Regions from separate parts of the Serinibacter arcticus genome, predicted to be linked through region 1. Evidence: predicted binding sites of a transcription regulator. Region 1 holds the regulator's gene; each other region holds the start of a gene.

Region 1 (7,250 bases):
CCGTGCTCACCACTGCCGAGCGCGCCGCGTCCGACCGCTCGTGGACGTACGGCCACATCGTGGTCGACGAGGCGCAGGAGCTGTCCGCGATGGCGTGGCGCGTGCTGCTCCGCCGCTGCCCCAGCCGGTCCTTCACGGTCGTCGGCGACACCGGTCAGACGTCCTCCGGCGCGGGCGCCGACCGGTGGTCGGACGTGTTCGACGCCGTCGTCCGCGGGAGCTGGCGCCAGGCCGAGCTGACGATCAACTACCGCACGCCCGCGAGCGTGATGGACGCGGCGACCGCGGTCCTGCGCGCCGCGGCCGAACGCGACGGCGTGGAGCTCACCGCCTCGCCCGTCGTCTCGGCGCGCGACCTGGACGGAGCGCTCCGTATCTCCGAGGGGACGGTCGAGGACGAGGTGGCGCGCTCGCGGGAGCTCGGCGGCACGACGGCGGTCATCGCCCCGCGCGCACAGCTGGCCGGGCTGCGGGAGCGCCTCGGTGTCACCGGGACCGTCGACCTCACCGCCCCGGTGGTCGTGCTCGACCCGGTCGCGGCCAAGGGACTGGAGTTCGACGCCGTGGTGGCGCTCGACGTCGGCAGCATGGCTCGGGGTGACGCGTACGTCGCGATGACCCGTCCCACCAGGAGCCTCACGCTCGTGGGCAACCAGCCCGTGGGACTGCCCGGCTCCTGATTTGGGCGCCCGGCGCGGCGGGGTGACAATGGGCACGTGCCTCGCGCCCTGCTTCTCGAGAACATCCACCCGCTCGCCGTGTCGCTCCTGGAGGACGCCGGCTACGACGTGACGACCGCCAAGGGCGCGCTCGACGAGTCCGAGCTCGCCGCCGCGCTCGAGGGGGTGTCCGTCCTCGGCATCCGGTCCAAGACCCAGGTGACCGCCGCGGTCCTCGCGGAGTCCTCCCTCGACGCCGTCGGAGCCTTCTGCATCGGGACCAACCAGATCGACCTGACGGCCGCGGCGGACGCCGGCGTCGCCGTCTTCAACGCACCGTTCTCCAACACGCGCTCCGTCGTCGAGCTCGCGGTGGGCGAGATCATCGCGCTCACGCGCCGCCTCACGGTGCAGAACTCCTCGCTCCACAAGGGCGTCTGGAACAAGTCCGCCGACGGCGCGCACGAGGTGCGTGGTCGCACGCTCGGCATCGTGGGCTACGGCAACATCGGGACCCAGCTGTCCGTGGTGGCCGAGGCGCTGGGCATGCGCGTCGTGTTCTACGACACGGCGGAGAAGCTCGCGCTCGGCAACGCCCGACGGCTGCCCTCGCTCGACGCCCTCCTGGCCGAGTCCGACATCGTCACGCTGCACGTGGACGGCCGCCCCGGGAACGCCGGGATGTTCGGCGCCGCCCAGTTCGCCTCGATGCGTGACGGAGCGATCTTCCTCAACCTCTCGCGCGGCTTCCTCGTGGACTACGCCGCCCTGCGCGAACGGATCCTCGACGGCACCCTCGCCGGCGCGGCCGTCGACGTCTTCCCGCACGAGCCCAAGTCCAAGGGTGACGACTTCAGCAGCGAGCTCCGCGGTCTGCCGAACGTCATCCTCACGCCGCACATCGGCGGCTCCACGGAGGAGGCTCAGCACGACATCGGACAGTTCGTGGCGACCAAGCTGCGCGACTACTCGATCACGGGGGCGACCAACCTCTCCGTCAACATCCCGGGCCTCGTGCTCGACCCGCCCAAGCCCGGCTCGCAGCGGATCGTGCTGCTGCACCGCAACGTCCCGGGCGTGATGGCCCAGCTGAACGACTCGCTCGCGGACAGCGGGGCGAACGTCGAGTACCAGGTGCTCGGCACGTGGGGCCAGTTCGGCTACGCGGTGACCGACGTCGTCGGCGGTGTCACCGGTGCCGTGATCGCCGAGCTCGAGGCCCTGCCGACGACGATCCGGGTGCGCCAGCTGGGCTGACGCCCCCGGGATCGTCGCGTACAGGTCGTCGCCCGCAGGCCCTCGCCCGCAGGCCGTCGCCGACGGGTCGACGCTCGGACCGGGCTCAGCCCGACTTGCGGCGGAAGACCTTGTGACCGTGGGCGCCGTCCTTGGCGTGACCCGCGAGCTGGTCCCTGTCCTGCGCGCCCCCGCCGCGGGTCTGCTGCCCCGCACGCTTGGCCTCGAGGGCGGCCCGGAAGCGCTCCTTGACGTCGTCGGTCGGGGCGCCGGCCGTGGTCTCGGCGTCCGACGTCCCGGTGTCCTTCTGCGTCGGCGTCTCGTCGTTCTGCGCGGTCATGACGTGCTCCCTTCGTCCACGGGCACCAGCTCGGTCCCGTCTCGTCCAGCATGGCGCGCCCGAGTCGGGGACGCCAGGGAAATGCGACGTCAGGCCTCCGGTCGGGCCGCTCCGTCGTCCGCGGCCGACGACGGGTCCGCCCCGGCGCCCGAGACGTCGGAGGAGTCGGAGGCGTCGGGGTCGTCGGCGGTCGCGGCACCGCCCGCCGCCGTCCGACGGGCCTCGTGGTCCGCTCGGAGCGCCGCGATGGCCGACTCGAAGTCGATGAGCGAGGCGAAGTCCTGGTAGACGGAGGCGAAGCGCAGGTAGGCGACCTCGTCGAGCTCGCGGAGCGGACCGAGGATCGCCAGCCCGACGTCGTGCGCGTCGATCTCGGCGGCGCCGCTGGCTCGGACGCTCTCCTCGACGCGCTGGGCGAGCAGCGCCAGGCTGTCGTCGGTCACCGGTCGGCCCTGGCACGCCTTGCGCACACCCGCGACCACCTTGTCGCGGCTGAACGGCTCGACCACCCCGGAGCGCTTGACGACCGAGAGGCTCGTGGTCTCCACGGTGGAGAATCGGCGGCCGCACGCCGGGCACAGTCGACGCCGTCGGATCTGGGAGCCGTCGTCACTCGTGCGCGAGTCCACGACCCGCGAGTCGGTGTTGCGGCAGTACGGGCAGTGCACGTCTTCTCCGAACCGTGGCGGGTGCCACCCGGCCGGGTGACGAGGGCGACCCATTGTTCCACGGCGCCGGCCGCAGCCGGTTCGGCGAGCGGGGCGTCCCCGGTCAGGAGACGGGCAGCAGAAGCTCCTCGCCGGCCATCAGCGAGAAGCTGTCCATCTCGTTGAGCTCGGCGATCACGGCCACGACGTCGCGGACGTCCTCGCCCGGAGCGGTGATGCCCTCGGCGATCGTCCACAGGGTCTCCCCCGGTGCCACGACGAGCGTCGTGGTGGCCTGCTCGACGGCCGGTGCCCCCGCGACGGCCTGCCCGGCCACCGAGCCGGCGACCGCCGCGACGGCCAGGCCGAGGCCGACGAGCACGACCCGGCCGCGGCGCGTCAGGCGCATCCGCGAGGAGGTGGGGGCCGCGCCCGGGCGAATCTGGCGATCGGCGGCGGAACGCGCCGCGGAGACACCCGTGCGGACAGGGGCGACACGCCCCGGGAAAGTCGCGATCGTGCTCATGATTTTCTCCCTTCGAACCTTTGTTCGTCGTACGTCTGTTCGATACAGTAGGACATGGCGTCGGGATTGTCGACACTCCGGTTCGAACACGTGTCGCACCTGGAGCGGTCGGTAGTCGTACGCTTGTCCTACGAGCAGCACACCACCGACCACTGACATCGACGCCGGGGGCCGGGGCGACCACCGGTCAGCCCGACCTCGTCGGCCGGGACGGAACGAGTGGTCGGGCGGCACCACAGCAGGCGCAGACCAGGAATCGACGAGGGAGACAGAGATGGCGACGCGGGACCCCCGAGTGCTGACCGTGCGGCAGCGAGCGGTGCTGGAGGTGATCAGGACGTCGGTCGCCGAGCGCGGCTACCCGCCGAGCATGCGGGAGATCGGCGTGTCCGTCGGACTGACCTCGCCCTCCAGCGTCAAGCACCAGCTGCAGCAGCTGGAGGACAAGGGCTACCTCCGCCGCGATCCGAACCGCCCGCGCGCCATGGAGGTCGTCTCCGAGCCCCCCGTGATCTCGGCGGCGCCGGGGCTGACGCCGCGCAGCGACGCGGCCGCTCTCGCCGCCAGCACGCCCGACCCCGGTCCCGACCGCGGCCGGGACGACGTGGCGGGCCGCGCCGTCGTCATGCTCCCGGAGCCGAGCGACGCCGACACCAGCTACGTCCCGCTCGTCGGCCGGATCGCGGCCGGCGGCCCGATCCTCGCCGAGCAGGCCGTCGAGGACGTCTTCCCGCTGCCGCGCCGCCTCGTCGGCGACGGTGACCTGTTCCTGCTCCAAGTCGTCGGCGAGTCGATGATCGACGCCGCCATCTGCGACGGCGACTGGGTCGTCGTCCGCCGCCAGAACGTCGCCGAGAACGGCGAGATCGTCGCCGCGATGATCGACGGCGAGGCCACGGTCAAGACGTTCAAGCGCACGCCCGACGCGCTGTGGCTGCTGCCGGCCAACCCCGCCTTCTCCCCCATCGACGGGCGCAGCGCCGAGATCCTCGGCCGCGTCGTCACGGTCCTGCGCCGGATCTGATCCACCCTCCCCACGACGACGGCGCCCCCACCCGCGAGGGTGGGGGCGCCGTCGTCGTCCTGGGCTCGCCGTCGCCGATCGGGGACGGGCCGCCGGCTAGAAGCCCAGCGAGCGGGCCGCGTCGCGGATGTGGGTCGCGCTCTCGCGCAGCAGCGTCAGCTCGTGCTGGCTCATCGGGACCCCCAGGCGCTCCCGGGCGCCGCGGGCGTCGACGATCGTCGGCATGGACAGGCACACGTCGGAGATCCCGAGGAACTCGTCGTCGACGCGGGTGGAGACGGGCAGCACGCGGTGCTCGTTGCGGAGCACGGCCTCGATGATGCGGGTGACGGCGAGGCCGACCGCGTAGTTCGTGGCGCCCTTACCCTCGATGATCTTGTAGGCCGCGTGCACGACGTCGTGCCCGATACGACTCCGCACCTCCTCCGTGAACAGCGGCGAGCCGCCAGGTCCGCGCCAGTCCAGCAGCGGGACGCCGCCGATGCTCGCCGAGCTCCAGACCGGCACCTCGCTGTCGCCGTGCTCACCGAGGACGTAGGCGTGGACGTTCTGCACCGCGACGCCGCACTCCTTGGAGATCTCGAACCGCAGCCGCGAGGAGTCCAGCACCGTGCCCGAACCGAACACCTGGCTGGACGGCAGCCCGGTGATCTTCTGGGCGGCGTAGGTCACGACGTCGACGGGGTTGGTGACCATCATGTGGATCGCGTTCGGGGCGATGTCCACGAGCGTCGGCAGCACCTTCTTCACCAGTCCGACGGTCTTCGCGGCGAGCTCCATCCGCGGCTGACCAGGGTCCTGCTTGGCCCCCGCCGTGAACACCACGAGGTCGGCGTCGCGGCAGATCTCGATGTCGTCGCTGCCCTCGATCGTGGCCTGCGAGATGAACTCGATGCCGTGCCCGATGTCGGCGGCCTCCGCCGTCACCTTCGCCTTGTTGATGTCGTACAGGACGACGCGGCGCGCGGCGCCGCGCACGAGCGCGGCGTAGGCGAGCGTCGCCCCGACGGAACCGGCGCCGACGATGGCGACCGTGGAGACGGGACGGCCCGTGTAGGGCGGCGGGACGGTGGGTGCGCTCATGGCTCCCAGCCTAGGCGTCCGCGGCCGCCGGGACCTGGGTCGCCTCCTCGGCGAGGCGTCGCAGCGCGGACCGCGCGATCTCGCCGTTCGTCGTGGGCCACATCGGGGGCAGCGAGCGGAGCAGGAACGACCCGTAGCGGGCCGTGCTGATGCGGGAGTCGAGGATCGCGACGACGCCGCGGTCGCTCGTCGACCGGATCAGCCGTCCGGCGCCCTGCGCGAGCAGCAGCGCGGCGTGCGCGGCCGACACCGCCAGGAACGCGTTCGCGCCGCGCTTCGCGGCCACCTCCGACCGGGCCTGCACGACCGGGTCGTCCGGCCGCGGGAACGGGATGCGGTCGATGATCACGAGGCGGTTGGTCAGACCGGCGACGTCGACGCCCTGCCACAGCGACAGCGTCCCGAACAGGCTGGCCTCGGGGTCCTCGCGGAAGGCACGCACCAGCTCCCCGATCGAGTCCTCGCCCTGGCACATCACCGGCAGGTCGGTGGTCTCACGGACGTGCTCGGCGGCACGCTCGGCGGCTCGTCGCGAGGAGAACAGACCGAGGCAGCCACCCCGCGAAGCCTCGAGCAGCGCCACGATCTCGGCCAGGGCCTCGGGTCCGCCGCCCCCGGCGGCCGGGGCGGGCAACGAGGAGGCGACGTACCTGATGGCCTGCCGCGCGTAGTCGAACGGCGCCGGCACCTCCAGCTCGCGGTAGGCCGAGGCGTCGTGCAGCCCGACGTCGTGGGCGGCCGGGGTGAACTGACCGCCGATCCGCAGCGTGGCGGACGTCAGGACGACGGAGTGGTCGGTGAATAGGTTCTCGGCGACGAGGCCCGCGACCTCGAGCGGCGCGACGAACAGCCGCTTCGAGCCGTCGCTGCGCTCGTCGCACCACAGCACGTCCCGGCGCTGGGCGACGTTGTCGGACAGGAGCCGGTCGGCGATCTCGACCCCGAGGGTGAGGGCCGACCGGGCCATCTGCAGCCCGCCGTCGCCCCCGTCCTTGGCGCCGCCGCCCGACGGCTTGGTCAGGCTCAGCGCCTCGCGGCACGCGGCGGCCAGGAGCGTCACGACCTCCTGCAGCGCGGGCGTCAGCCCGTCCGGGAGCCGACCGGCGGGCACGGCGATGATCGCGGCGGCGAGGCGGGCGCCGCACTCCTCCAGCTCCGGCACGAGCACCCCGGCGTGCCGGCGCACCATCCGGGACATCCGCTCGACGCTGGGGCCGCTCAGCTCGGCGGTGGCCGCCGAGCGCGACCGGCTGGTGAGCTCGTGCGCCTCGTCGACGACGAGCGCGTCGTGCTCGGGCAGCACGCCGGGCGAGCCGGACGCGGCGATCCCGAGCATCGCGTGGTTCGTCACGACGACATCGGCCTCGCGCGCCGCGTTCTTGGCGCGCTCGGGGAAGCACTCGGCGAGCATCGGGCAGCGCTGGCCGATGCAGTCCATCTTGGTGACGGACACCTGGCGCCAGGCGCGGTCGCTGACGCCGGGGACCAGCTCGTCGCGGTCACCGGTCTCGGTGGTGCCGACCCACTCCCGCACCCGCACGACCTGCGCGCCGAGTCCCTCGTCGGCGTCGGCGCCCGGGTGCTCGGCCGGGGCCTCGACCTCGAACAGGGTGGGTGCCTCGTCGGGGTAGCCGCCCGAGACCTTGTGCTTGCAGGCGTAGTTGTGCCAGCCCTTGAGCAGGGCGACCTCGGCGCGGCGTGGGAGCGCGCCCTCGAGCGCGCCGGCGACGGCGGG
Region 2 (7,250 bases), 490 kb from region 1:
GACCCTCCGGGCGCTGGCCGCCCGCCACACCGTGGTCGCGGCGCTGACCCGCCCGCCGGCCCGCCGCTCGCGCCGGGGCGCGGAGGAGCCCTCGCCCGTCGCCGACGCGGCTCGTGAGCTCGGCATCGACGTCCTGGAGTGGCCGACCCTGCGGACCCCCGAGGCGGTGGCCGCGATCGAGGCGCTCGAGCTCGACGTCGCCGTCGTGGTCGCCTACGGCGCGCTCGTCCCGGCCACGCTGCTCGACGTGCCGACGCACGGCTGGATCAACCTGCACTTCTCGCTGCTGCCCGCGTGGCGCGGTGCCGCGCCCGTGCAGTGGGCGGTGCGGAGCGGCGACGAGATCACGGGGGCGACGACGTTCCGCCTGACCACGGGGCTCGACACCGGTCCCGTGATCGGGACGATGACCGAGGGCGTCCGACCGCGCGACACCAGCGGCGACCTCCTGGACCGGCTCTCGGTCGCGGGCGTCCCGCTCGTGCTGGCGAGCCTGGACGCGCTGGCGGACGGGTCGGCGTCACCGACCGAGCAGCCCGACGACGGCGTCAGCCTCGCCCCCAAGCTCGAGGTCGCGCACGCGCAGGTGCCGTGGCACCTGCCCGCCGTCGCCGTCGACCGCTTCGTGCGGTCGATGACGCCGGCTCCTGGGGCGTGGACGGTGCTCGCGGGGACGCGGGTGAAGGTGGGGCCGGTCGTGCTGGTGCCTGTGGTGTCGGGGGCGTCGGTGTCGGGTGAGATCGCGCTCGCGCCGGGTGAGGTGCGGGCGGGCAAGAACGAGGTGCACGTGGGGACCGGCACGACGCCGGTGCTGCTCGGCGAGGTCGCCCCGGCCGGCAAGGCGTGGATGCCCGCGGCCGCCTGGGCGCGCGGCGCCCGGCTGGAACAGGGGTCGGCGTTCGAGGGGGTCGACCGTGGCTGAGCGCGGAGCGGGCGAGCGCGGCGGACGGAACGAGCGCGGTGGCGCGGGCGAGCGGGGTCGGGGGCGTCCCGGCGGTGCCCGTGGCGGGAACGGCCGCGGCGCGACGACGCGCATCGACCCGTCCCGGCAGGCGGCCTACGACGTCCTGCGCGCCGTCGCCGGGTCCGACGCGTACGCGAACCTCGTGCTCCCGGGCCTCCTGGCCGAGCGCGAACTGAGCGGGCGCGACGCCGGCTTCGCCACCGAGCTCGCCTACGGGACGCTCCGGCTGCGCGGTCGCTACGACGCGATCCTCGCGATGTGCTCGAGCCGCGGGCTGACCTCGATCGACCCCGGCGTCCTCGACGCGCTCCGGCTGGGCGCGCACCAGGTGCTCGGGATGCGGGTGGCGCAGCACGCGGCCGTCTCGGAGACGGTGGACCTGGTCCGCGCCAACGTGTCGCCGGGCGCCGCCTCGTTCGCGAACGCCGTCATGCGCCAGGTGACGCGCGCCGACGCCGCCGAGTGGGAGCGTCGGATGGCCGAGCGCACCACCGATGCGGACGACCTGCTCGGTCAGCGACTGGCCCACCCGGCCTGGATCGTCCGGGCGCTCCGCGAGAGCCTGGCGCTCGACGGCGGTACCCCGGCCGGCCGGCTCGAGGCCGAGCTCGTCGCGTTGCTCGAGGCCGACAACGCGGCCCCGGCGGTGACCCTGGTCGCCCGGCCGGGCCTGGTCGACGAGCGCGAGCTGACCGACGCCGTCGAGGACGGGGTGGTGACGCCGGCCGGCCTCGCCCCGACGGCGTGGCGTCTGGCCGGCGGCAGCCCCGACGCGCTGCCGGCCGTGCGACAGGGCCGGATGGGCGTCCAGGACGAGGGGAGCCAGCTCGTCGCGCTCGCGCTCGCGGGCGTCACGGTCACCGACGGGGACTCGCAGTGGGCCGACGTGTGCGCCGGCCCCGGCGGCAAGAGTGCGCTGCTGGGCGCCGTGCTGGCCCAGCGGACCGACGAGCTCGCGGCGCTCGGGGCGCTGGACCGACCGAGCGTGCTCGTCGCCGGCGAGGTCCAGCCGCACCGCGTGGGGCTGGTGGAGCGCAGCGTGAAGGCGCTGCCGCCCGAGCTCCTCGACGTCGTGCAGTGGGACGGTCGCGAGCTCGGCACGGCCCACCCGGGCCGGTTCGACCGCGTCCTCGTGGACGCTCCGTGCACCGGCCTGGGGGCGCTCCGGCGTCGACCCGAGGCCCGGTGGCGGCGGACGCCCGCCGACCTCAAGCCGCTCGCGCTGCTGCAGCGGGAGCTGCTGGACGCCGCGCTGGACGCGACGCGACCCGGGGGAGTGGTCGGGTACGTGACGTGCTCGCCGCACGTCGCGGAGACGCGCGCCGTGGTGGAAGCCGTGACCCGTTCGCGGGAGGACGTCGAGGTGCTGGACGCGGTCGCGGCGGTGAACGCGGTGGTCGGACGGCCCGTCGAGGGCCTGGCGGGACCGTACGTGCAGCTCTGGCCGCACCGGCACGGGACCGACGCGATGTTCCTGGCGCTGCTGCGCCGGGTCTGATCGGACGGGTGGGAGTCGTGGGCGTGGGGTCGTCGGCCGCTGACCGGCTGGTCCTGCGGCCGCCGACCGGGACCGACGAGGTCGTGCTCCGGCGGATCCACGAGCAGCTGCGCGCGGACGGGTTCACCTTCCTGCTCGCCGACGGCGACTGGCCCGTCCTGCTGGCCCAGGTGCAGCGCGAGGCCGACGGCGTCGATCTCCCTCCCGGACGCGTTCGATCCGACTTCCTCGTCGCCGAGGTCGACGGCGTGCTGGTCGGTCGGGTGTCCGTGCGACACGAGCTGAACGCGTACCTGCTGGCCGTCGGCGGGCACGTCGGCTACGCCGTGGCGCCCGAGCATCGTCGCCGCGGCTACGCCTCGCGGATGCTCCAGCTCTCCGTCGAGCGCCTGGGCGATCTGGGGGTCGCACGCGTGCTCGTCACGTGCGACGACGACAACGAGGGCTCGGCCGCCGTCATCGAGCGGTGCGGCGGGGTTCTCGAGGACGTGGTTTCGGGTGACGACGGGGTGGTCAAGCGGCGGTACTGGATCGATGCCTCGGTGAGGTGATCCCGGGCTCGGGTGGGGCAGGCCCGAACGGGAGGCCTGCGCGGGCGTGGACTGTCCCCAGGCGCGCGAGGTGCTGGTTCCTTGGTGAGTAATCTGTGGATGTAGATTTGCCTGCAGATCTTGGAATACGCACAAGTGTTCGATAGAATCGAGGATGACGAACGCTCACCGCGACGACTGCGAGGACAGGCTCGACGCCTGCCTCGCCGATCTCGGCGCGGCCGAGGCGGTCCTGACCGCCGCCCTCGACGCGGGGGACGTGGTGGACGCGTGCGAGCTCGCCGAGCGGGTCGAGCAGGTGGCCCGGGTCCTGTACCGGCTCCAGGTGCGGGCGGCCGGTGCGGTCGAGTCCGAATCGCCGGCGGTCCGACCGACCAGCGATCCGCAGGTCCCGTTCCGGCGGGGGTGCGACCTCCTCAGGTCCCGGCTGCGCATCTCGGGACACGAGGCTCGACGACGGATCCGCGCGGCCTCCGCGGTGCTCCCTCGACGGGCGATGACCGGGGGAGAGCTCCGACCGATCGCGGCCTCCCTCGCGGTCGGGCTGGGCACAGTGGACGACGCGGAGCGCGGGGTCGTCGTCGGCAGCGCCGACGGGGAGCAGAGCGCGTCCGAGGATCCCTCGGGTCGCGCCGCCGCTGCGCCCGGACCCGAGGCAATCGAGGTCGTGCTGCGAGCGCCGGACGAGATCCGGGACGTCGCCGCCGCCGAGGTCGTCGACGACGCCGAGCGAACCCTCGTCGGCTACGCGAGGACGTTCGATCCCGAGACCCTGCGTCGCGTGGGAAGGCGCCTGATCTCGCTGCTCGATCCGGACGGTGCCGAGCCCGGCGAACGCGACGCGCTCCGTCGCCAGGGCGTGACGGTGGGTGCCACCCGGCGTGGCCTCACCCACCTCGACATCTGGGCCGACGCCGTCCAGGCCGAGGTTCTGATGACGGTGTTCGACGCCGGCAGCAACCCGCGCGCCGCGGTACCGACACCGGTGCAGCCCGCCACGCCGTCCGTCCTCTCCCCGCCGTCTGCTCCGTTCGTACCGCGCGAGCCGTCAGTACCGTCGGCACCGTCCGTGCCGCCAGCACGGTCCGCGCCGGCCCTCTCGGGACCGGCCGCGACGGCACGTCGCCCCGAGGTGGGATCCGACGTCCGGGACGACCGCACGCGTCCCCAGCGCATACTCGACGCCCTGGTGGCTGCCTGCCAGGCAGCCCTCCGCAGCGCTGTCCTTCCCTCGGTGGGTGGCCTCCCGCCCCAGCTGCTCGTCACCATCGGGCTGGCCGACCTCGAGGTCCGTACGGGCCTCAGCCTGGCGGACGCCGTCCAACAGGCGGCGGGCCAACCGCCACCACCGGCATCCGACTCGGCGCCTGCTCCGTCCCCGACCCCGACCCCGACCCCGACCCCATCGCCACATCTGCCGACTCCAGGTGCCGCAGACACGCGCCCGCACGCCCCGACCTCCGCGCGGACCGGTCAGGGCCTCCTGCCGCACGCGGGTCCCGTCCCTGCGGGCCTGCTCCGTCGGCTGGCGTGCGACGCCGACGTCATCCCCGTCGTGCTCGGGGGTGGGAGCGAGCTCCTGGACCTGGGAACGAAGCAGCGGCTCGTCCCTGCCGCGCTGCGCAAGGCCCTCATCGCCCGCGACGGCGGCTGCCTGTTCCCCGGCTGCCCGATCCCGCCGACCTGGACCGAGGGGCACCACGTGATCACCTGGGCGGCCGGCGGGCCGACGACCAGCGGCAACACCTGCCTGCTGTGTCCGGCCCACCACCACGCCGTCCACCTCGGACGCTGGGTCGTGGAACGCACGTCCTCGACCGCTCCGGGGCCGTCGCGACCGTTCCGGATCACGTCACCCTGGTCGGCCCGGCCGGAGCAGACGTGGAACGCCTACCCGCTGGGAGCGTGACGATGAGCCCGACCGGCTCACGACGCCGCCGACTAGGCTGCCGGTGTGGGAATCCGAATCACGCCGAGCATCCTGAACTCCGACGTCTCCGACCTGCGCGGCGAGCTCGCGAAGATCGCGGGGGCCGACTGGGCCCACGTCGACGTGATGGACAACCACTTCGTGCCGAACCTCACGTGGGGTCTGCCGGTGGTCGAGGCGATCCTCCCCGTGAGCCCGGTCCCGCTCGACATCCACCTGATGATCGCCGACCCCGACCGGTGGGCGCCCGCCTACGCCGAGGCCGGGGCGCAGTCCGTGACGTTCCACGCCGAGGCCGCCGCGGCGCCGATCCGACTCGCGCGCGAGCTGCGTCGTCAGGGTGCCCGTGCCGGGCTGGCACTGCGTCCCACGACCGGGGTGGACCCGTTCCTCGAGCTGCTGCCCGAGATCGACATGCTCCTGATCATGACCGTCGAGCCCGGCTTCGGTGGCCAGTCCTTCCTGGACTCGATGCTGCCGAAGATCCGCGCCGCGCGGCGGGCCGTGACCGAGCAGGACCTCGACCTCTGGATCCAGGTCGACGGTGGGGTCTCGCGCGAGACGATCGAGCGCGCCGCCGAAGCGGGGGCCGACACGTTCGTCGCCGGGTCGGCCGTCTACAAGGCCGAGGACGCCGCCGCCGAGGTCGAGGCCCTGCGCGGCCTCGCCGAGGGCGCGCACCGCCACTGACGACGGGCGGCCGCCCTCCACCAGCGCCCGGCCGTACTCACAGCTGGGCCCCAATCACAGCTGGGCCGTGATCACCCCCGGTCGGCACTCACACCCGCGCGGCAACGGCCGCCGCGAAGCGCTGGACGACCTCCGGCACGAGGTGGAGGTTGAACGTCGGCTCGAACAGCTCCGCCTCCAGCAGCACCAGGCCGTGCTCGGCGCTGAGCACCGTGTCGATCCGCGCGTACAGCGGGGTCTCCAACCCGGTCGCGTCGGCGATGGCCGCCATCGTCGCGCCGGCGAAGGCGACCTCGTCGTCGGTCGTCGGCACGAGCTGCGGCGTCTCCTGGTAGACCCCGCCGATGAAGCCGCCCCCGCGCTCGAGCAGGGCGCCCTTCGCGACGGCGTGGGTGAGCTCGCCGTCGACGAGGTACAGCGCCTTCTCGGCCCCGTGCGACAGCTCCGGCACCTCGGGCTGCACCATCACGGTCGCGCCGCGGCCGACGATGCGTCCGGTGAGCTCGGCCGCCTCGGGGGAGTCGGCCCGCACCAGTGCCGTGTCGTGGGCCCCCGCCGACACGGACGGCTTGACCACCACCCAGCCGGCGCCGTGGGGGGCCAGGGCCGCGGCGACCTCGGCCGTCGTGGTCGCGTACGAGGTCGGGACGACGCCGATCCCGCGCTCGGCCAGCTCGGCGAGATAGCGCTTGTCGAGGTTCCAGTGCACGAGCGCCGGCTCGTTCAGCACCCGGGTGACCCGCTGGACTCGCTCGAACCACGCGGTGAACTCCGCGACCCGTCGCGGGTAGTCCCACGGGCTCCGGAGGACGAGCAGGTCGTAGCCGGCCCAGTCGAGGTCGGCGTGCCAGACCGTCGCCTCCGCGTCCAGCCCGAGCTCGCGCAGCGCCGGGAGGAGCAGCGGGGTGTCGACGTCGGGGTCCTCCACCGAGTAGCCGTCCGTGACGATGATCCCGACCCGTGCCATGCCCGCTCCTTCTCTCGACCGTCTCGACCGCGCGGTCCCCGCCCGCGTGAACGCGACGACGGGATCGAGGCGTCCACGAACCGGACGACTCCGCGCCGTGGACGACGGTAGCGGTCGCCGACGCGGTATTCTGCTCCCAGAACACACACGTGCTCCGGGGTCGGTGAAAGTCCGAGCCGGCGGTGACAGTCCGCGACCCGCACCTGAGACGAGGCCAGTCCTCGGACCGGGTGCGGTTGACCTGGTGGAACTCCAGGACCGACGGTGAAAGTCCGGATGGGAGGAAGCACGAGGTGCGTCGGCGACGTGCTGCACCCGCAGCGCGCCCGTCCGGTGCACCCGCGTGGTGCGCTCGCGCACCCCGTCACCCCGGAACGCGATGACGCGATTTCGGGAGGGTGACGAGTGACCAGGCGAACAGACAGGGCCGCGGGTGCCGCGGGCGCCGCCGGCGTGCTGCCCGCCGTCGTCCTCGCCGTCGCGATCCTTCTCGCGTGGACCTGGGGGGCCGGGCGACTGGGGGCGGTCCTGCTCCCCGCGCCGAGCGCCGTCGTCCGCGCCCTGGGCGAGCTCGCCGCCACCGGTGATCTCTGGCCCGCCATCGGCGCGACCGGGGGAGTGGCGGCCCAGGGGGCGCTGCTCGCGGTCGT
Region 3 (7,250 bases), 1.9 Mb from region 1:
GCCGTCCGCGGCGCGCAGGTCCGCGAACCGCTCCGGGACGACCCCGAGCGCGACGGCGACGTCGTGCACCTGGTCGTAGTAGGAGAAGTCGAGCGGGATCGAGGAGTCCTCAACGGCGAGACCGAGGTCGCGCAGGTGCGTGAGGGTGCGGCGGCGCAGCTCGGCCGCCGCCTGCTCGAGCTCGGCCTCGGTCGTCCGGCCGGCCCAGTGGGACTCGACCGCCTTCTTCAGCTCGCGGCGGGGCCCGATGCGGGGGTAGCCGAGGATCGTGGCGGTGGGGAGCTCGTGGTGCTGGGTGGTGGCGCTCATGGCGTCTCCTTGGGGCGTTGTTGACGTCGCGGGCGACATCACGGTGTGCGGAGGGGCGACGTCGCGCGGGGCTCCGGCTTGCGACGTCGGTGTGTCGGGTGCTGCGGATGGTCACGTCGCGCGGGGCTCCGGCTTGCGACGCTTCGTACGGATCCGTGTCGGATCGGCGTGGGGCCCGACGGGGGTCGGGCGGGGCGGCGGAGGCGTGCTCCGCCGTCGGGATCAGGCCGGCATTCGCTCGGCGAGCACGTCCTCCAGGAGGGCGGTGACGCCGTCGGCCTTGTTGAACGTGTACAGGTGCAGCCCGGGGGCGCCGGCCGCGAGGACGTCGCGGACGAGCGACGTCGTCGCCTCGAGGCCGATCCGACGGCGCTCCTCCGGGTCGGTCGTGGCGTCGAGCGTGCCGAGGATCTCGGCCGGGTGGGCGATGCCGTTGAGGTCGCACAGGCGACGGATGCGGGCGGGGTCCGTCAGCGGCAGGATCCCGGGCACCAGCGGCAGCCTGATCCCGGCCGCCCGGGACGCGCCCAGCAGCTCGCGGTAGGCCGCGGCGTCGAAGAAGAGCTGGGTGATCGCGAAGTCGGCGCCGGCGTCCTGCTTGGCGCGCAGCGCGACGAGCTCGTCCTCGCGGACGCGGAACCGGCTGGCCCCGGCGACCGCGCCGTCGGTCACGCCGCCGGCGGGGTGACCGCCGTCGGGCGCGGCACCGGCACGCTCGAGGCCCGGGTAGGCGGCGACGGCGATGCTCACCGCCGTGCGGCGGCTGCGGTGGTCGGCGAGCCGGGAGATCGGGTCGAGCCCGCGGGAGCCGAAGCGCTCGGCCTCGACCTCACGGATCAGCGTCACCAGGTCGCACGCGCGGCCGACCTCGCCCGGCGCGGGCTTCCAGTCCACGACACCCTCGGGCGGGTCGCCGCGCAGCGCGAGGAAGTTGCGGACGCCGGCGTCGAGGAAGGCTCCGACGACCTCGCGGAGCTGCTCGGCCGTCCGACCCACGCACGTGAGGTGGGCGATGACCGGGACGGACGTCTCGTTGATGATGCGCTCGACGAGCGCCTGCGACGTCGACGCCGTCGAGCCCGAGGCCCCGTACGTGACGGAGAAGTAGTCGGCGACGTGGTCGGCGAGCTGGGTGACCGTGTCCCACACCTGGGTCTCGCCCTTGGGTGTGCGTGGGGGGTACAGCTCGTAGCTGATCGTCGGTCGCGGCGGACGGTACAGGTCGGAGGTCGTCATGACCGCCTCCCCCGTGCCGTGCTCCGCGGGAGTGGTGCCCGCATTGCTCTCTCCATCGGTCCTGGCGTGAGCACCCTTCCCGCGGGAGGCTTCCGTTGGGGGTTGCTGCGGCGTCGTCGAGCCAGATCTCTCGGCCGCTCTGGATGGTTCTAGGAGAGTAGCGGGGACGCGCGGGGGGCGTCCATCGTTCGGAGCGGGCGTCCGCATCGCGAGATGCGCGACCCGTTCCCGAGACAGCGCGATGCCCCGCCTCCCTGATCGGAGGCGGGGCATCGGCCCACCGGTCCCTCAACCGGCCACCCGGCACCGTGAGACACCGGGAGTCTGTCGGCCCTGCGATGGCCTAGAGGGGGAGGTGCTGATCACATCGGGGGCATGAGGACCGAGTCGATCAGGTACACCGTGGCGTTGGCGGTCTGGACGCCACCGCAGATGACGCTGGCGCCGTTCACCATGAGGTTGTCGCCCTCACCGGTGACCTCGACGGTCCCACCCTGGACGGTGGTCTGCTCGCCGACGACGGCCGTCGGGTCGAGCTGGCCGGGGACCACGTGGTAGGTCAGGATCGTGGTGAGGAGCTCGCTGTCGGTCTTGAGCGTCTCGATCGTGGCGGGGTCGACGGCCGCGAAGGCCTCGTCGACCGGCGCGAAGACCGTGAACTCGTCGCTGTTCAGCGTGCTGACCAGGTCGACGCCCGGGTTGAGCCCGCCGGAGACGGCCGCGGTCAGCGTGGTGAGGAGCGGGTTGTTGGACGCAGCGGTGGCGACCGGGTCGAGCGCCATGCCACCGACGGAGCCGGCGCCGTCCGGAACGGCCTCGGCGTAGGCGGCGCAGCCGGCGCCGACGAGGTTCGCGGCCGGGTCAGCCATGTCGTCGGTCGCGGACTCGGTCTCCGAGGGGGAGGCCGACTCGGTCTCGGTCTCCGAGGGCGACGGCGACGCCGTCTCGGACTCGGACATCGTGGGGCTGGACTCCTCGGTCATGTCCTCGTCACCCGAACCGCCACAGGCGGAGAGGGTGAGCGCGAGAGCGGCAACAGCGGCGATCGAGGTGAAGGTCTTCCGGGTGGTGAACATTGTCAAGCTCCTTCGTGACGGGTGCGGCCTGGTGGCCGGTCTCACGAGTAGTTCGACGTGGTGGGGAATACGGATGGGTCGGATCGCGAGATTTTTTCTGAGCGGGTTCTCGGGAGGGCGGAACCGTGCATCGGCGCGGGTGGTGGGCCGTGGTGATGCGGGTGCTGACGGCGGGAGACGGGTGGTGTCCTCCCCTGTACAGAGAGTGGTGTCCTCCCCTGGACACAGGGGCGGACGCCGTCCTGACGAGGGACGGCCGGCGTCGGGCCGCCGCCACCACGCACGGTGGGGACAGCAGTGAGGGCGACCCTCCGCCGTCGTGACGATCCTGGGTGGATCGGCGACGGCGACAGGATCGCCCTCGGTGGTGCTGGGTGCTGGTGGCCCCCTCAGGAGACCGTGATGCTCCGGGCGTCGTAGCCGGAGGAGCCGTTCGGGATCGGGGGTGCGATCTCCTCCGTCTGCAGCTCGCCCGTGCCGTCGTACGCGCGGCAGCGAATGGTGTGGACGCCCTGCTCGGCCACCCACGTCGTGCGCCACTGGCGCCACGTGTCGTTCGAGAGCGCGGGCGAGAGCTCCACGGGCTGCCACTCGCCGTCGTCGATCTGGATCTCCACGTTCTCGATCCCGCGCTGCTGCGCCCACGCGACACCCGCGATGACGACCTCGTCGCCGACGGCGGCCTGGTTGAAGCCGCGCGGGACGTCGATGCGCGAGGCGGTCTTGATCGGCGCCTGCTCGGCCCAGCCGCGCTGGGTCCAGTAGGCGACCTCGTCGGAGAACCTGCTCACCTTCATGTCGACGATCCACTTCGTCGCCGAGACGTAGCCGTACAGGCCGGGCACGACCATGCGCACCGGGAAGCCGTTGCGCTGCGGGAGGATCTCGCCGTTCATGGCGACGGCGAGGAGCGAGTCCCGGCCGTCGACGAGCGCCTCGAGCGGGGCGGTGAGGGTGAAGCCGTCGATGCTGGTGCAGAGCACGCAGTCGGCGTCCGAGCTCGGCCCGAGGTCCTCGAGCAGGTCCTTGATCGGCGTGCCGATCCACGTCGCGGTGCCCACGAGCCCGCCACCGACCTCGTTGGACACGCAGGTGAGGGTGATCGTGCGCTCGACGAGCGGGAGGTTGACGATCTCGTCGTAGGTGAGCGTGCGCTCGCGGTCGACGAGGCCGTGGATCTTCAGCGACCAGTCGTCAGCCGTGATGTTCGGCAGGGTCAGCGCGGTGTCCACGCGGTAGAAGTCCTCGTTCGGCGTGAGGAACGCGCCCTGACCGTCGACGGCTTCTTCGATGGTGTCGAGGGTGAGGCCGTCGGGGAAGCTCTGCGGCGTGGCGGACGGGACCTGGAGGGCGTCGCGGCTCGCCTGGACGTCGGCGTAGCTGGGGAGGAAGCGGCCGATCGCGGTGGCGGCGGTGGCCGCGGCCGCGGTGATGCCGACCAGGCTGAGGAAGCGACGGCGACCGAGCGCGCTGTCCATCACCGGCGTGGTGGTGCGGCGGGACGGGTAGTCCTGGGGGGTGGGCTCAACATCGGGGTCGACCGGTGCGGCGGGGGCCGCGACCTCGCGACGACGGAAGAGGTAGCCCAGCACCAGGACGCCGACGACGCCGCCCACGATCGAGGGCAGCAGGTCGATGACCCCGACCGCGGCGGGGCGGGTCAGGACGGCGACTCCGCAGATCGCGACGAACGCGGCCAGCAGGACGGCCGCAACCCTCGGGCTGCGGCGCGCGACCAGACCGATGACGGCGGCGGCGATCAGCACCGTGACGCCCATGCCGACCTGCAGCGCGACCTTGTCCTGCTCGCCGAACGTGGCGATCGCGAACTGCTTCAGCCACTCGGGCGTGAGCGTGATGAAGGCGGCGCCGACGGCCAGCAGCGGCGAGCTGAACTGGTTCAGCAGCTGCACCCGGTCGCCGAGGATCGAGAGCAGCTCGGCGACGGCGAGCGCAAGTCCGACCACGACCACGCCCGTGAGCGCACCGAGCCACCGGCCCGGCAGCCAGATCGTCGAGGTGGGGGGCGGGGCTGACGGGGAGGCGTCGCTGTCGCCGTCGCGCTGGGGTCGGGTCGTGTCCATGTCCGTAGTTCGTCGCGGAGGGTCGAGCGGATGGCTCACGGTACGCCTGTTGTCCACAGGGTCGAGGGCCCGCCAGGTCGATGTCGGTGGTCGGGCGTAGCGTTACAACATCAGTTCGAGTCGGGCGGGTTTCGGCGGACGACGGGGCGGGGGTGGTTGAGGTGGTGGCGGAGGTCGTGAGGGCGCTGGTTCCGCTTCCGGGTGCGGTCCTGAGGACGGCCCGTCGCGCGAAGGATGCGGCCGGCGAGGTGGCCGGGGCGGTTCGCGGGGGTGGAGCTGATGGTGGGGGCGCCGGGAGCGCGGCGGAGCTGCGCGAGGCGCTCGGGCTGCTGGACGAGACCGCGACGGTCATCGGCCTCGCACGCGCCGACCTCGCCGCGCGGATCCAGCGGGCCGGCGCCTGGGAGGGCAGCGACGCCGGGGTGACCTACACCGAGTGGCGCGGGCGGACGTCGCGCCAGGGTCGCGGGGCGTCGATCGGCGAGGAGCGCACGGCGGAGACGCTCGTGCAGCTGCCGGCGATCCGCGAGGCCGCCGCGGCGGGCGCGGTCAGCATCGAGCACGTCCGCGCGATCGGGGACGTGCTCGGCGAGGCGTCGGAGCGAGCCCGGGAGCGGGTGCTCACAGCGAGCAAGGAGATCGTCGAGGCGGCGTCGACCCTGTCCGTACCGGAGACGCGCAAGCAGCTGCGAGCGCTCGTCGCCTCGCTGGAGGCCGACTCCGCCGACCACGGCCACGAGGAGGTGCAGCGGCGACGCTTCGTCCGGCTGAGTCCGCGCGAGGGCGGCATCCGGATCGAGGGGCTGCTCGACGTGGTCGCCGGCGAGACCCTCCGCACCGCGCTCGACGCCGTCACCCCCGTACCCGCCGGCGACGACGACCGCTCGCCCGACCAGCGCCGCGCCGACGCTCTCGCGGGGCTCGCCGACCATGCGCTGTCGTGCGGATCGCACAAGGGCGGCGCCCAGGTGCGACCCCACCTGTCGATCCTCGTCCCGATCGCGACCTGGCTCCTGCTGACCGAACGTCGGCGCCTGATGTGCGGGCAGCGGGAGGCCGGCCTCGCGGCGCAGGCTGGAGCGGCCGCGGTGGCGGACGCGGGCGGGGCGGTCGGAGACGGCGCCGGGCGCTCGGGCACCGCGTTCCGCGCCTCCGGGCTGACTGTCGAACCGCCGCTCGCCCAGCTGCAGGACGGAACGCTGATCCCGTTCGCTGCACTGGACGTGCTGGCGTGCGACGCCCTGCTGCAGCGTGTCGCCCTGGACGCCGACGGCTCACCCCTCGACGTCGGACAGTCGATGCGCACCTTCGAGGGCGACCTCCGGAGGGCGATCCTGACCCGCGACCGGCACTGCCAGTTCCCTGGCTGCAGCCTGCGGGCGACCTGGTGCGAGGTGCACCACATCCACCACTGGGCGAACGACGGGCCGACCTCGCTGGAGAACGGCGTCACCCTGTGCTCGCGACACCACCACCAGGTCCACCGGCACAACATCTCGGTGCTGCCCGTCCGAGGCGGGTTCGTCTTCGCCGCTGCCGACGGTCGTCGCATCGGCGCGACCTCACGCCTGGCCGACGCCCTGCTCGTCCCCCGCACGAAACGGATCGGTGGCGGCGCGGAGACCAGCGGCGGTCGTCCCACCGGTGGTCGAGGGACCGACGATCGGCGGGCCGGCACGAACGGGCCTCGGGCACCGGCCGCCCCCACCTCCCGGACGACCGTGGACCGATCGGGTCGGCCACCACCCGGCGGCGGCGAGCCCGCGTCGCTCTGGTAGCTCGCGTCGCCAGGGTTTCGGCGCGGCGAGACAGCGATGCGACTCCGGCACGTCAGACGGCGAAGAGCGCCTCACCTCGTTCCGGCAGGGCGTCGTCGATCCGGGCGCGCATGCCGTCGGACATCGGCGGAAGGACTGCGACGTCGAACCAGGCGGCGTCGGTGTTCTCTCCGTCGGCGGGGTGAGGATCGCCCGAGACGTATCCGAACCGGAAGGTGAGGTCGATGTACTGGGTCCGGTCGCCGTTGCCGTAGACCACGGGAGCGGTGACCGAGACCGAGGCGAGACGCTGCGCCGTCGCGACGACGTCCGCCTCCTCGAGGACCTCGCGAGCTGCGGCGACGGCGGGTTCCTCACCCGGATCGACGATGCCGGTGACCGGGGTCCAGGCCCCGGTGTCGGACCGCCGCACGAGCAGCACCTCGAGGCCGGCGGCGCGCGGTCCGCCGTCGGAACCCACGGCGTCGCCACCATCGCCCGCCCGCTCGCGGAGGACGACGGCGGTCACACCGGTGAGCCACAGCGGCGCCGTGCCGATGTGCCGGCGCAGCTCGAGGATGAACTCGGGGGTGGCCATGCGCTCCAGGCTAACCAGAGCACGGCGACCACCCCCGGGTCGGAGAGCGGTTCAGTCCGGGACGACGAGCCCACGCTGGACGGCCCGGGCGAGGCGTCGCGGCACTCGCACCCACTCCCCCGAGGCCGCCCGCACGGGGACCAGGTCGACCGGCGTCGCCTTCCAGCTCGACCGGCGCGACCGGGTGTTG
Region 4 (7,250 bases), 680 kb from region 1:
TGGCTCGCCGTCCACCACTTCCCCGGCAGCTCGGCGACCACCTCGCGCCTGGCGGTGATCGGCGAGACCGGGACGGTGTCGCTGGGCGGGGCGACCGGGGGCGAGGTCGGAGTCGCGGTGTGGCAGACGTGGACCTCCACCGCGCTGGCGCGGTTGGCCGCCGGCGAGCGGCTGGACTTCGGCCCGCTCGTGCTGACGGGGCAGGAGCTCCTCGTCGGCGGAGAGGCGGTGGCGCTGCTCGAGCTGGGGTCGCTCCACCCCGTCACGCGTCGCAAGGAGCCGGTCGCCCTGCAGGTCACGACCCGGACCGGGGCGGTGGTGGGCGACGTCGTGCTGGCCCAGGTCCCGAACCTCGCCGTGCTCGACACGGTGCTGGGCTGGCTCGTGAAGGTGCGGGTGACCGGGGTGGGAGGGGTGCCGTACACCGGTGGGTCATCGACCGGTGTGCCGCCGACGGGTGTGCCGCCGACGCGAGCGGAGTAGCCTCGGCGCCACCATCACCACCGGCGATCGAGGGAGACGACCATGGCTGGGATCCGCAAGGGCTGGGCGGGTTTCGCCGCCCCCGACCTCGACGCCGCTGAGGTGTTCTACCGCGACGTCCTCGGCATCACCGTGTCCCGCGACCACGACATGGGGATGCTCACGCTCCATCTCGACGGCGAGGTGTCGATCTACGTCAAGCCCGACCACGAGCCCGCGGTGTTCACCGTGCTCACGCTGGCGGTGGCCGATCTCGACGCCGCCGTCGACGAGATCGTCGGTCGCGGTGGGAGCTTCGCGCGCTACGACGGGTTCGAGCAGGACGAGCGCGGCATCGCGCGCGGGCCGGTCGGACCGGTGATCGCGTGGACCGCCGATCCGGCCGGGAACATCGTCGGGATCATCGAGGACTCCGAGGCCGACGCGGGCTGATCGCGCGTCAGGCGCCCGCGAGGACCGCGCGCACGACGTCGAGCATCGCCTCGGGCGCGAGGGACGTCGGCCGGTCGCTCACCTGGCCGTCGCCGATCTCCACGACCCGCCAGACGCCGTCGGACCGCCTGGCGAGGTCGACCGTGACGAACGGGAGCCCGAGCGCCGCGACCGTCGGCGCGAGCGCGGCGACGGCGGCGGCCGCCTCGGCCGAGCGGTCCACCTGCGGGGTGTCGGGGTGCGCGCCGGTGGTGACGCAGCGGCCGTGGGCCCACCACGTGCGCACCTCGTCGGGCTCCAGCTCCTCGAACCGGCGCAGCACGAGACCGCCGACGAAGGCGTCGTCGCGCAGCTCGAGGAAGCGCGAGGCGACGTTCCAGGCGGCGTCGGCGTCGGCCGCGTCCGGGACGTAGGCGGCCTCGACCCAGTGGTGCTTCATCGACTTCGTCCAGTCGCGCAGGACGGCGGGACCCGGCCCGAGCCGGCGCGCGGCGGCCTCGAAGGCCTCGCGCCCCGGCCCGACGGTCCACTCGCTCGCGGGCGTGTGCTCCCGGATCGCGTCGTACCAGCCGGGCAGCTCGTGCGCGCGGGCGAAGGCGACCGGGCTCGTGACGAGGATGACGCCGCGGTCCGCGAGAGCGGCGGCGGTGGCCGCGTAGCGGTCGGACGTGAGCATCCAGCCCCGGTAGACCGCCCGACGAGGGGTGTCCGCCACGTTCGCCGGGACGGTGCGGACGCCGTCGAGCTCGCCGTCCGGGCGCGCGAGCGCGTCGTGATCCACGAGCGCGACGGCGAGTCCGGCCTCGCGCGCCGCGAGCGTCTCGGCGGCGAAGTGCTCGTCCGGGCGGCGCGGGTTCAGCACGTCGGACGGGATCAGGAGCAGCGGCTCGGTCATGCGTTCAGGGTGCGGCCCCGGGTGCGGGGGATCAAGGGGATTCTGGGGCGGGCGTCGTGGCCGGGTCGGGGGGCGGGCCGGCCGAGGCGCGGGTGAGGTGCCAGCCGAGGGAGGTGACGACGACGACGGCGACGACGCCGACCACCGCCGTCGTCGAGGCGACGTAGGCGAGTCGCCACAGCGGCCCGCCGGTGGCGACACCGGCGCCGGCCGCGACGACGAGTGAGGCGAGCACGCCGGCGACGGCGAGGCGGCGCCACCAGCGGGCGCGGTGGCGGGAGGTGGTGCGGGTGTCGTTGGCGCTGGCGCTGGAGCTGGAGCTGGTGAGTGTGCGGCGGGGGAGGCGGGCGAACCAGATCGCGATGACGACGAGGCCGAGCACGCTCGAGCCGTCCTGCAGCCAGGTGTACAGCGACGTGCCGCCGACCCGGGTGGTGAGCCAGCCGACCGCGTCGACGCCCCAGCGTCCGTGGTGGGTGAAGGCGTCCCAGACGACGTGGGTGAGGACGCCGAGCGCGAGCGCGGCGACCGTGAGGGCGAGGCGGGCGACGGGGGAGGCGGCGGTGGCGGCGGTGGTCGTGCGAGTGCGGCCGGGGTGGTGGGAGGCGGCGGGGTAGCGGGAGGCGAGGGCGACGGGGGAGAGGTCGGAGGCGGCCGGTGCCACGAGGAACCGCCAGCACGCCCAGACGAGGCCGGCCAGCGCCGTCGTGACGGGGAGCCACGCGAGCGAGTGGGTGATCTCGTACAGCGGGGCGACGGGGACGAAGAGCCGGAGGTCCGGGGTCATCGCTCCGACCGCGACGGCGCTGGCGGGCAGGGCCGTCCGGCGCAGCGGGATCGCGACGACGGCGTGGCTGACGGTGAACGGCACGTCCTCGACGCTACGTCGTGGATGTTGCCGCGCCGGGTGCGGCGTGTGTCGGTGAGGTGAGCGTCGGCGTCAGCCGGCGGCGGCCTCGGACTTCGCGGCCTCGCGGGCGGCGATCCGCGCCTGCACCTCGGGGCGGCGCAGCGGGGGAAGCACGGTCGCGGGCTTCTGGCGCTCGGGCAGCTCGTCGAGGAGGTCCCGGGTGAGGTCGGCGACCGCCGCGACGGTGCGCTCGAACGCCTCCGCGGTGACCTTGGACGGGTGCGTGATCCCGGTGACCTTCCTGACGTACTGGCGGGCGGCGGCCTCGACCTCGTCGTCGGTGGCTGGCGGCTCGAGGCCTCGGAGGAGGGTGACGTTGCGGCACATGCCAGCAGGGTCCGCCCGACGGTGAGGCTGGGTCAAGGGAGCGAGGGCCGGACCAGCGTGCTCAGCGCGGCGCGGGTGCGGCGGACGTGTCCACAGATGTCGTCGAGGCGCCCTGGATGTCACTGATCGACGCTACTCTTTGTACAGACGTTCGAATCAGGGCGGCGTCGTCCCGGTGCGGAGATGAGGGAAGGGGTGGTGGCCGTGGCTGCTGAGCTGGTTCCGCGCGATCCCGACGCCGAGCCCGGGTCGACGGCGTGCGACGCGCTGGTCTGGACGGCGGAGCGCGTCCGAGTCGCGGTCGCCGATCTGACGCGGGCCGTCGCCGGTGCGGAGGCGGCCGTCGCGGCTCTCGAACGGTCCGACGAGGACGACGCCGGCGCAGCTCGCGGTTCTGCCGGTGGTCTCGGTGCGGCTCCGGCGGGCGATCGGGCTGGCGTTCGGGCAGGCGGTCGGGCGCTCGCGGCGGTGGCGCGAGGCAGGGCGCGGGCTCGTCGCGGCGAGGCGCTGACCGCCACCCTGCGGGTGCTGGACGAGTCCGTCTCGGTGCTGCAGGCGGCGCGGTCGGGCGTGGTCTCCATGGCCAAGGCCGACGGGTCCTGGCGCACCGGGCGGGCGCGGACGTTCGCGGAGTGGCGAGCGCAGGCGACCCGGCAGGGCCGAGGTGCCGCGACGGCCGAGGAGCGCACCGCTGACGCGCTGGCCCAGCTGCCGCTCGTGAAGGCGGCGACCCAGGACGGCGCGGTGACGATGGGGCACGCCGAGGTGATCGGCCAGGTGCTCGCCGGAAGCTCCGAGCGGACCCGCGAACGCATGGTGGCGGTCGAGCGGGAGCTGCTGGCGGCCGCGACCGCCGTGACGCCCCCGGAGCTGAGAAGGAGCCTCACGGCGATGGCCTCGGCGATGGAGGCGGACAGTGCCGACCACGGCTTCGGTGCGGTCCGTGCCCGGCGGTACCTGCGGTTGTCGTCGAAGGACGGCGGGGTCAGGATCGAGGGCCTGCTGGACCCGGTCGCCGGCGAGACGCTCCGTACCGCGCTCGACGCTCTCAGGCCGGTCCCGGCCGCGGGGGACGAGCGCACGGGCGAGCAGCGCACGGCCGACGCGATCGAGGCGATGGCGAGCAACGCCCTCTCCTCCGGTGCCTACAAGGCGGGGGCACAGGTCCGTCCGCACCTGTCGATCCTCGTCCCGGCGGACACCTGGCTGCTGCTCACGGTTCGACGTCGTCAGCTGTGCGCCTCCGCCGGCGGCGAGCGCGCCGGACGGTCGGGCGCGGCCTTCGCCGCCAGTGGCCTGGACGTCGAGCCGCAGCTGGCCCAGCTGCAGGACGGCACGCTGATCCCGTTCGCGGCGCTCGACGTGCTGGCGTGCGACGCCCTGCTGCAGCGGGTGGTCCTCGACGCCGAGGGCTCCCCGCTGGACGTCGGTCGTACGCAGCGCACGTTCCACGAGGACCTGCGTCGGGCGATCCTGACGAGGGACCGGCACTGCCAGTTCCCCGGCTGCACCCTCCGGGCGACGTGGTGCGAGGTCCATCACCTGCAGTTCTGGGAGAACGACGGTCCGACCTCGCTCACCAACGGGATCACGCTGTGCTCGCGGCACCACCACGCCGTCCACGACGACAACCTGACCATCGCGATCGTCCGCGGCGGGTTCGCCTTCACCGATGCCGCGGGGCGGCCCCTCGGCACGACGACGCGGCTGGCAGACCGACTGCTCGTCCCGCGGCGATCCGATCCACCGTTGTCGCAGGAGACGCCGCCGCCGGTCCTGACCGCGACCGGCGGTCGAATGCGGGAGGAGATGCCGCCGAGGGACGGGCCGGGCGGAGGTCCGCCCGGCGTCGGGCGGGACGAGGCCCGGTTCGGCGGGGAAGACGGGCCAGGGCCGGACGATGCGCTCCTCTGAGCGTGCCGTCTGGCGCCGGGCTGCCCCGGTGGGCGCCGGGGGGCCGCCCCTAGAAGGTCTGCCTCTCCCACGGCACGGCGGTGCGCCACCCGTCGAGCTCGAAGGCCCACTGCGTCGCCAGGGCGTGGGCTGCCCGGACGTCGGGGACCGTCGCACCGAAGTGCTTGTCCGGGCTGCCGTCGCGGAACTCGACGAGGTAGCCGTCGTCCGTGCGTGCCGACTGGAAGTAGACCTGGTCGACGTCGGGCACCCGCGTGATGATCAACCATGCGGAGTAACCCGCCTCGATGTCCCGGCCCGTCGATCAGCCCAGCAGTGCCTGGCGGACCGGCTCGAGCTTGGCCTCGGTCTCGTCGAGCTCGGCGCCAGGGTCGGACGCCGCCACGATGCCGCAGCCCGCGAACAGGCGGATCCGGTGCGGGTCGTCGGGGTCGAGGGCGCCGCAGCGCAGCGCGATGCACCACTCACCGTCGCCGTCGGAGCCGATCCAGCCGACCGGGCCGGCGTACCGGCCCCGGTCCATGCCCTCGATCTCGCGCACGAGTCGGACGGCGTCGAGGGTCGGTGTGCCGCCGACGGCCGCGGTCGGGTGGAGCGAGGCGGCGAGCCGCAGCGAGGACGGACGGTCGCCGTCGGGGCCCCGCTGCAGGACGGCGGTGACATCGGTGGCCAGGTGCATGACGTTCGGCAGGTGCAGCACGGACGGCACCTCGGGAACGTTCGCGCTCTCCACGAAGGGCGCGAGCGCCCGGGCCAGGGACTCGACCGCGAACTCGTGCTCCTCGAGATCCTTGGAGGAGCGGGCGAGCGCGGCCGCGTGGGCGAGGTCGCGCTCGTCGTCGCCCGTGCGGCGGATGGTGCCGGCCAGCACGCGGGAGGCGACCAGTCGTCGCTCGCGGCGGACCAGCATCTCGGGGGTCGCGCCCACGAGGCCGTCGACGGCGAAGGCCCAGGTGGTCGGGTAGGCGTCCGCGAACCGGGTGACGAGCGCGCGGGTGTCCAGCGGGGTCGCGGAGGTGGCCCAGACGTCGCGGGCCAGCACGATCTTGGCCGCCTCGCCGGCGCGGATCCGGGCGACGGCGTCGGCCACCTTGGCCTTCCACTCCGCCGGCGTGGCCGCGCCCGCGGCATAGGTCACGTCGGTCGGGAAGGTGAGGGCGTCACGCGGGCCGTCGAGCGTGAGCGGGGCGGCCCCCTCGGGATCGATCGTCGTCACCCACGAGACGCCGGCCCTCCGGCCCACGAGGATGCGCGGGACGACGAGGCTGCCGCCGGCGGGGTCGCCGTCGTCGAACGCGAACGCCCCGAACGCCACCAGGCCGCTGCCCGGGACCGCGACGTCGTCGCGCACGTCGGCCGCGCGGCGGAGCTGGGTGAACCAGGCGTCGGCGTCGACCATCCGCGCGGAGCCCGCGGTGTCGGTCCGTGCCGCCTCGCCCCACGCGACCATGCCGTCGCCGCGCCGGACCCACGTGGCGACGCCGTCGCTGGTGGGCAGCAGGTCGAGCAGGTCACCGGGATCCGAGATCGCCGTCGTGCGGACGGTGAGCGCCGGGACGGGCAGGCCGGTGACGGCGGGGGCGGGAGCGGACATCGCTGCCAAGGCTACGCCCGGGACGGCGACCCGATCCGGGGATCCGACGTGGCGTGCGGCACGTCGGACCGGGCGGGCGTGCGACCGGGAGACGGGTGGCGAGCCGCCGTGTCAGGAGATCGGCTGCAGGTCCCCGTGCACGACGACCTGGTCGGGGGTGAGCCACGGGGAGACGGCGTCGTGGATGGCCGCCAGCGTCGCGGGGTCGGCCACGACGACGCTCACGTCGAGCACCCCGACGCCGAGGCCGGAGAACTGCCAGCCGATCCGCTCGCCGAGGTCGACGACCGCACGGTTCGCCGCCTGGAGGTCGGCGTCGGTGGGAAGGTCCTGCGCCGCGACGCACAGCCAGCCCGGCCAGACCTCGCGCAGGGTGGCGTGCGCGGCGTCGGCGTCGGCGTCCTCCGCGGACGAGGAGAGCACGACGTTGTACTCCTCCGAGCTGAACCCCTCCGGGCTGTGCCCCTCGGAGTAGGAGGCGAACATCGAGACGTACCCGGGAAGCGTCTGCGCCGCCTCGACGAGCGCGTTCTGCGCCTCCCAGGCCATCGGATCGGCCGCAGCGACCTCGTCGCCGCCGCGCCACGGGTCGGTGCAGAGCGGTTCGAAGGAGGCGGACCCGAACGCGTCCCGCGTCTCCTCCTCCGTCAGCGGGGACTCGGCCGAGGCGGGACGGGTGAGGGTCAGGGTGCCGT

What was found. The regulator LexA, encoded in region 1, represses DNA repair genes until DNA is damaged. The targets are predictions, from matches to a motif close to TCGAACANNTGTTCGA.
Region 2: the regulator LexA is predicted to act here: its motif matches at 3,141-3,156, upstream of C8046_RS19090 (HNH endonuclease signature motif containing protein).
Region 3: the regulator LexA is predicted to act here: its motif matches at 4,809-4,824, upstream of C8046_RS12975 (HNH endonuclease signature motif containing protein).
Region 4: the regulator LexA is predicted to act here: its motif matches at 3,187-3,202, upstream of C8046_RS07690 (HNH endonuclease signature motif containing protein).

Annotation. Positions count from the first base shown of each region.
Region 1 covers NZ_PYHR01000002.1:981,751-989,000, forward strand. Annotated here, with positions in the region: gene C8046_RS04475 (HelD family protein) at 1-680, shown strand, start outside; gene serA (phosphoglycerate dehydrogenase) at 717-1,916, shown strand; gene C8046_RS04485 (DUF5302 domain-containing protein) at 2,002-2,235, opposite strand; gene nrdR (transcriptional regulator NrdR) at 2,325-2,903, opposite strand; gene C8046_RS04495 (LysM peptidoglycan-binding domain-containing protein) at 3,007-3,408, opposite strand; gene lexA (transcriptional repressor LexA) at 3,683-4,432, shown strand; gene C8046_RS04505 (L-lactate dehydrogenase) at 4,529-5,515, opposite strand; gene C8046_RS04510 (ATP-dependent DNA helicase) at 5,526-7,250, opposite strand, start outside.
Region 2 covers NZ_PYHR01000002.1:493,077-500,326, reverse strand. Annotated here, with positions in the region: gene C8046_RS02410 (methionyl-tRNA formyltransferase) at 1-922, shown strand, start outside; gene C8046_RS02405 (RsmB/NOP family class I SAM-dependent RNA methyltransferase) at 915-2,462, shown strand; gene C8046_RS02400 (GNAT family N-acetyltransferase) at 2,471-3,013, shown strand; gene C8046_RS19090 (HNH endonuclease signature motif containing protein) at 3,168-4,922, shown strand; gene rpe (ribulose-phosphate 3-epimerase) at 4,968-5,633, shown strand; gene C8046_RS02385 (ATP-grasp domain-containing protein) at 5,722-6,600, opposite strand; FMN riboswitch at 6,748-6,892, shown strand; gene C8046_RS02380 (ABC transporter permease) at 7,006-7,250, shown strand, end outside.
Region 3 covers NZ_PYHR01000002.1:2,893,330-2,900,579, reverse strand. Annotated here, with positions in the region: gene metE (5-methyltetrahydropteroyltriglutamate--homocysteine S-methyltransferase) at 1-309, opposite strand, end outside; gene C8046_RS12990 (methylenetetrahydrofolate reductase) at 532-1,545, opposite strand; SAM riboswitch class I at 1,595-1,695, opposite strand; gene C8046_RS12985 (fasciclin domain-containing protein) at 1,908-2,621, opposite strand; gene C8046_RS12980 (molybdopterin-dependent oxidoreductase) at 3,011-4,705, opposite strand; gene C8046_RS12975 (HNH endonuclease signature motif containing protein) at 4,954-6,483, shown strand; gene C8046_RS12970 (NUDIX hydrolase) at 6,536-7,060, opposite strand; gene rpmF (50S ribosomal protein L32) at 7,112-7,250, opposite strand, start outside.
Region 4 covers NZ_PYHR01000002.1:1,662,046-1,669,295, reverse strand. Annotated here, with positions in the region: gene C8046_RS07715 (hypothetical protein) at 1-483, shown strand, start outside; gene C8046_RS07710 (VOC family protein) at 526-915, shown strand; gene C8046_RS07705 (ATP-grasp domain-containing protein) at 923-1,810, opposite strand; gene C8046_RS07700 (DUF4184 family protein) at 1,842-2,681, opposite strand; gene C8046_RS07695 (DUF2277 domain-containing protein) at 2,751-3,047, opposite strand; gene C8046_RS07690 (HNH endonuclease signature motif containing protein) at 3,252-4,961, shown strand; gene C8046_RS07685 (hypothetical protein) at 5,011-5,226, opposite strand; gene C8046_RS07680 (isochorismate synthase) at 5,266-6,555, opposite strand; gene C8046_RS07675 (hypothetical protein) at 6,667-7,250, opposite strand, start outside.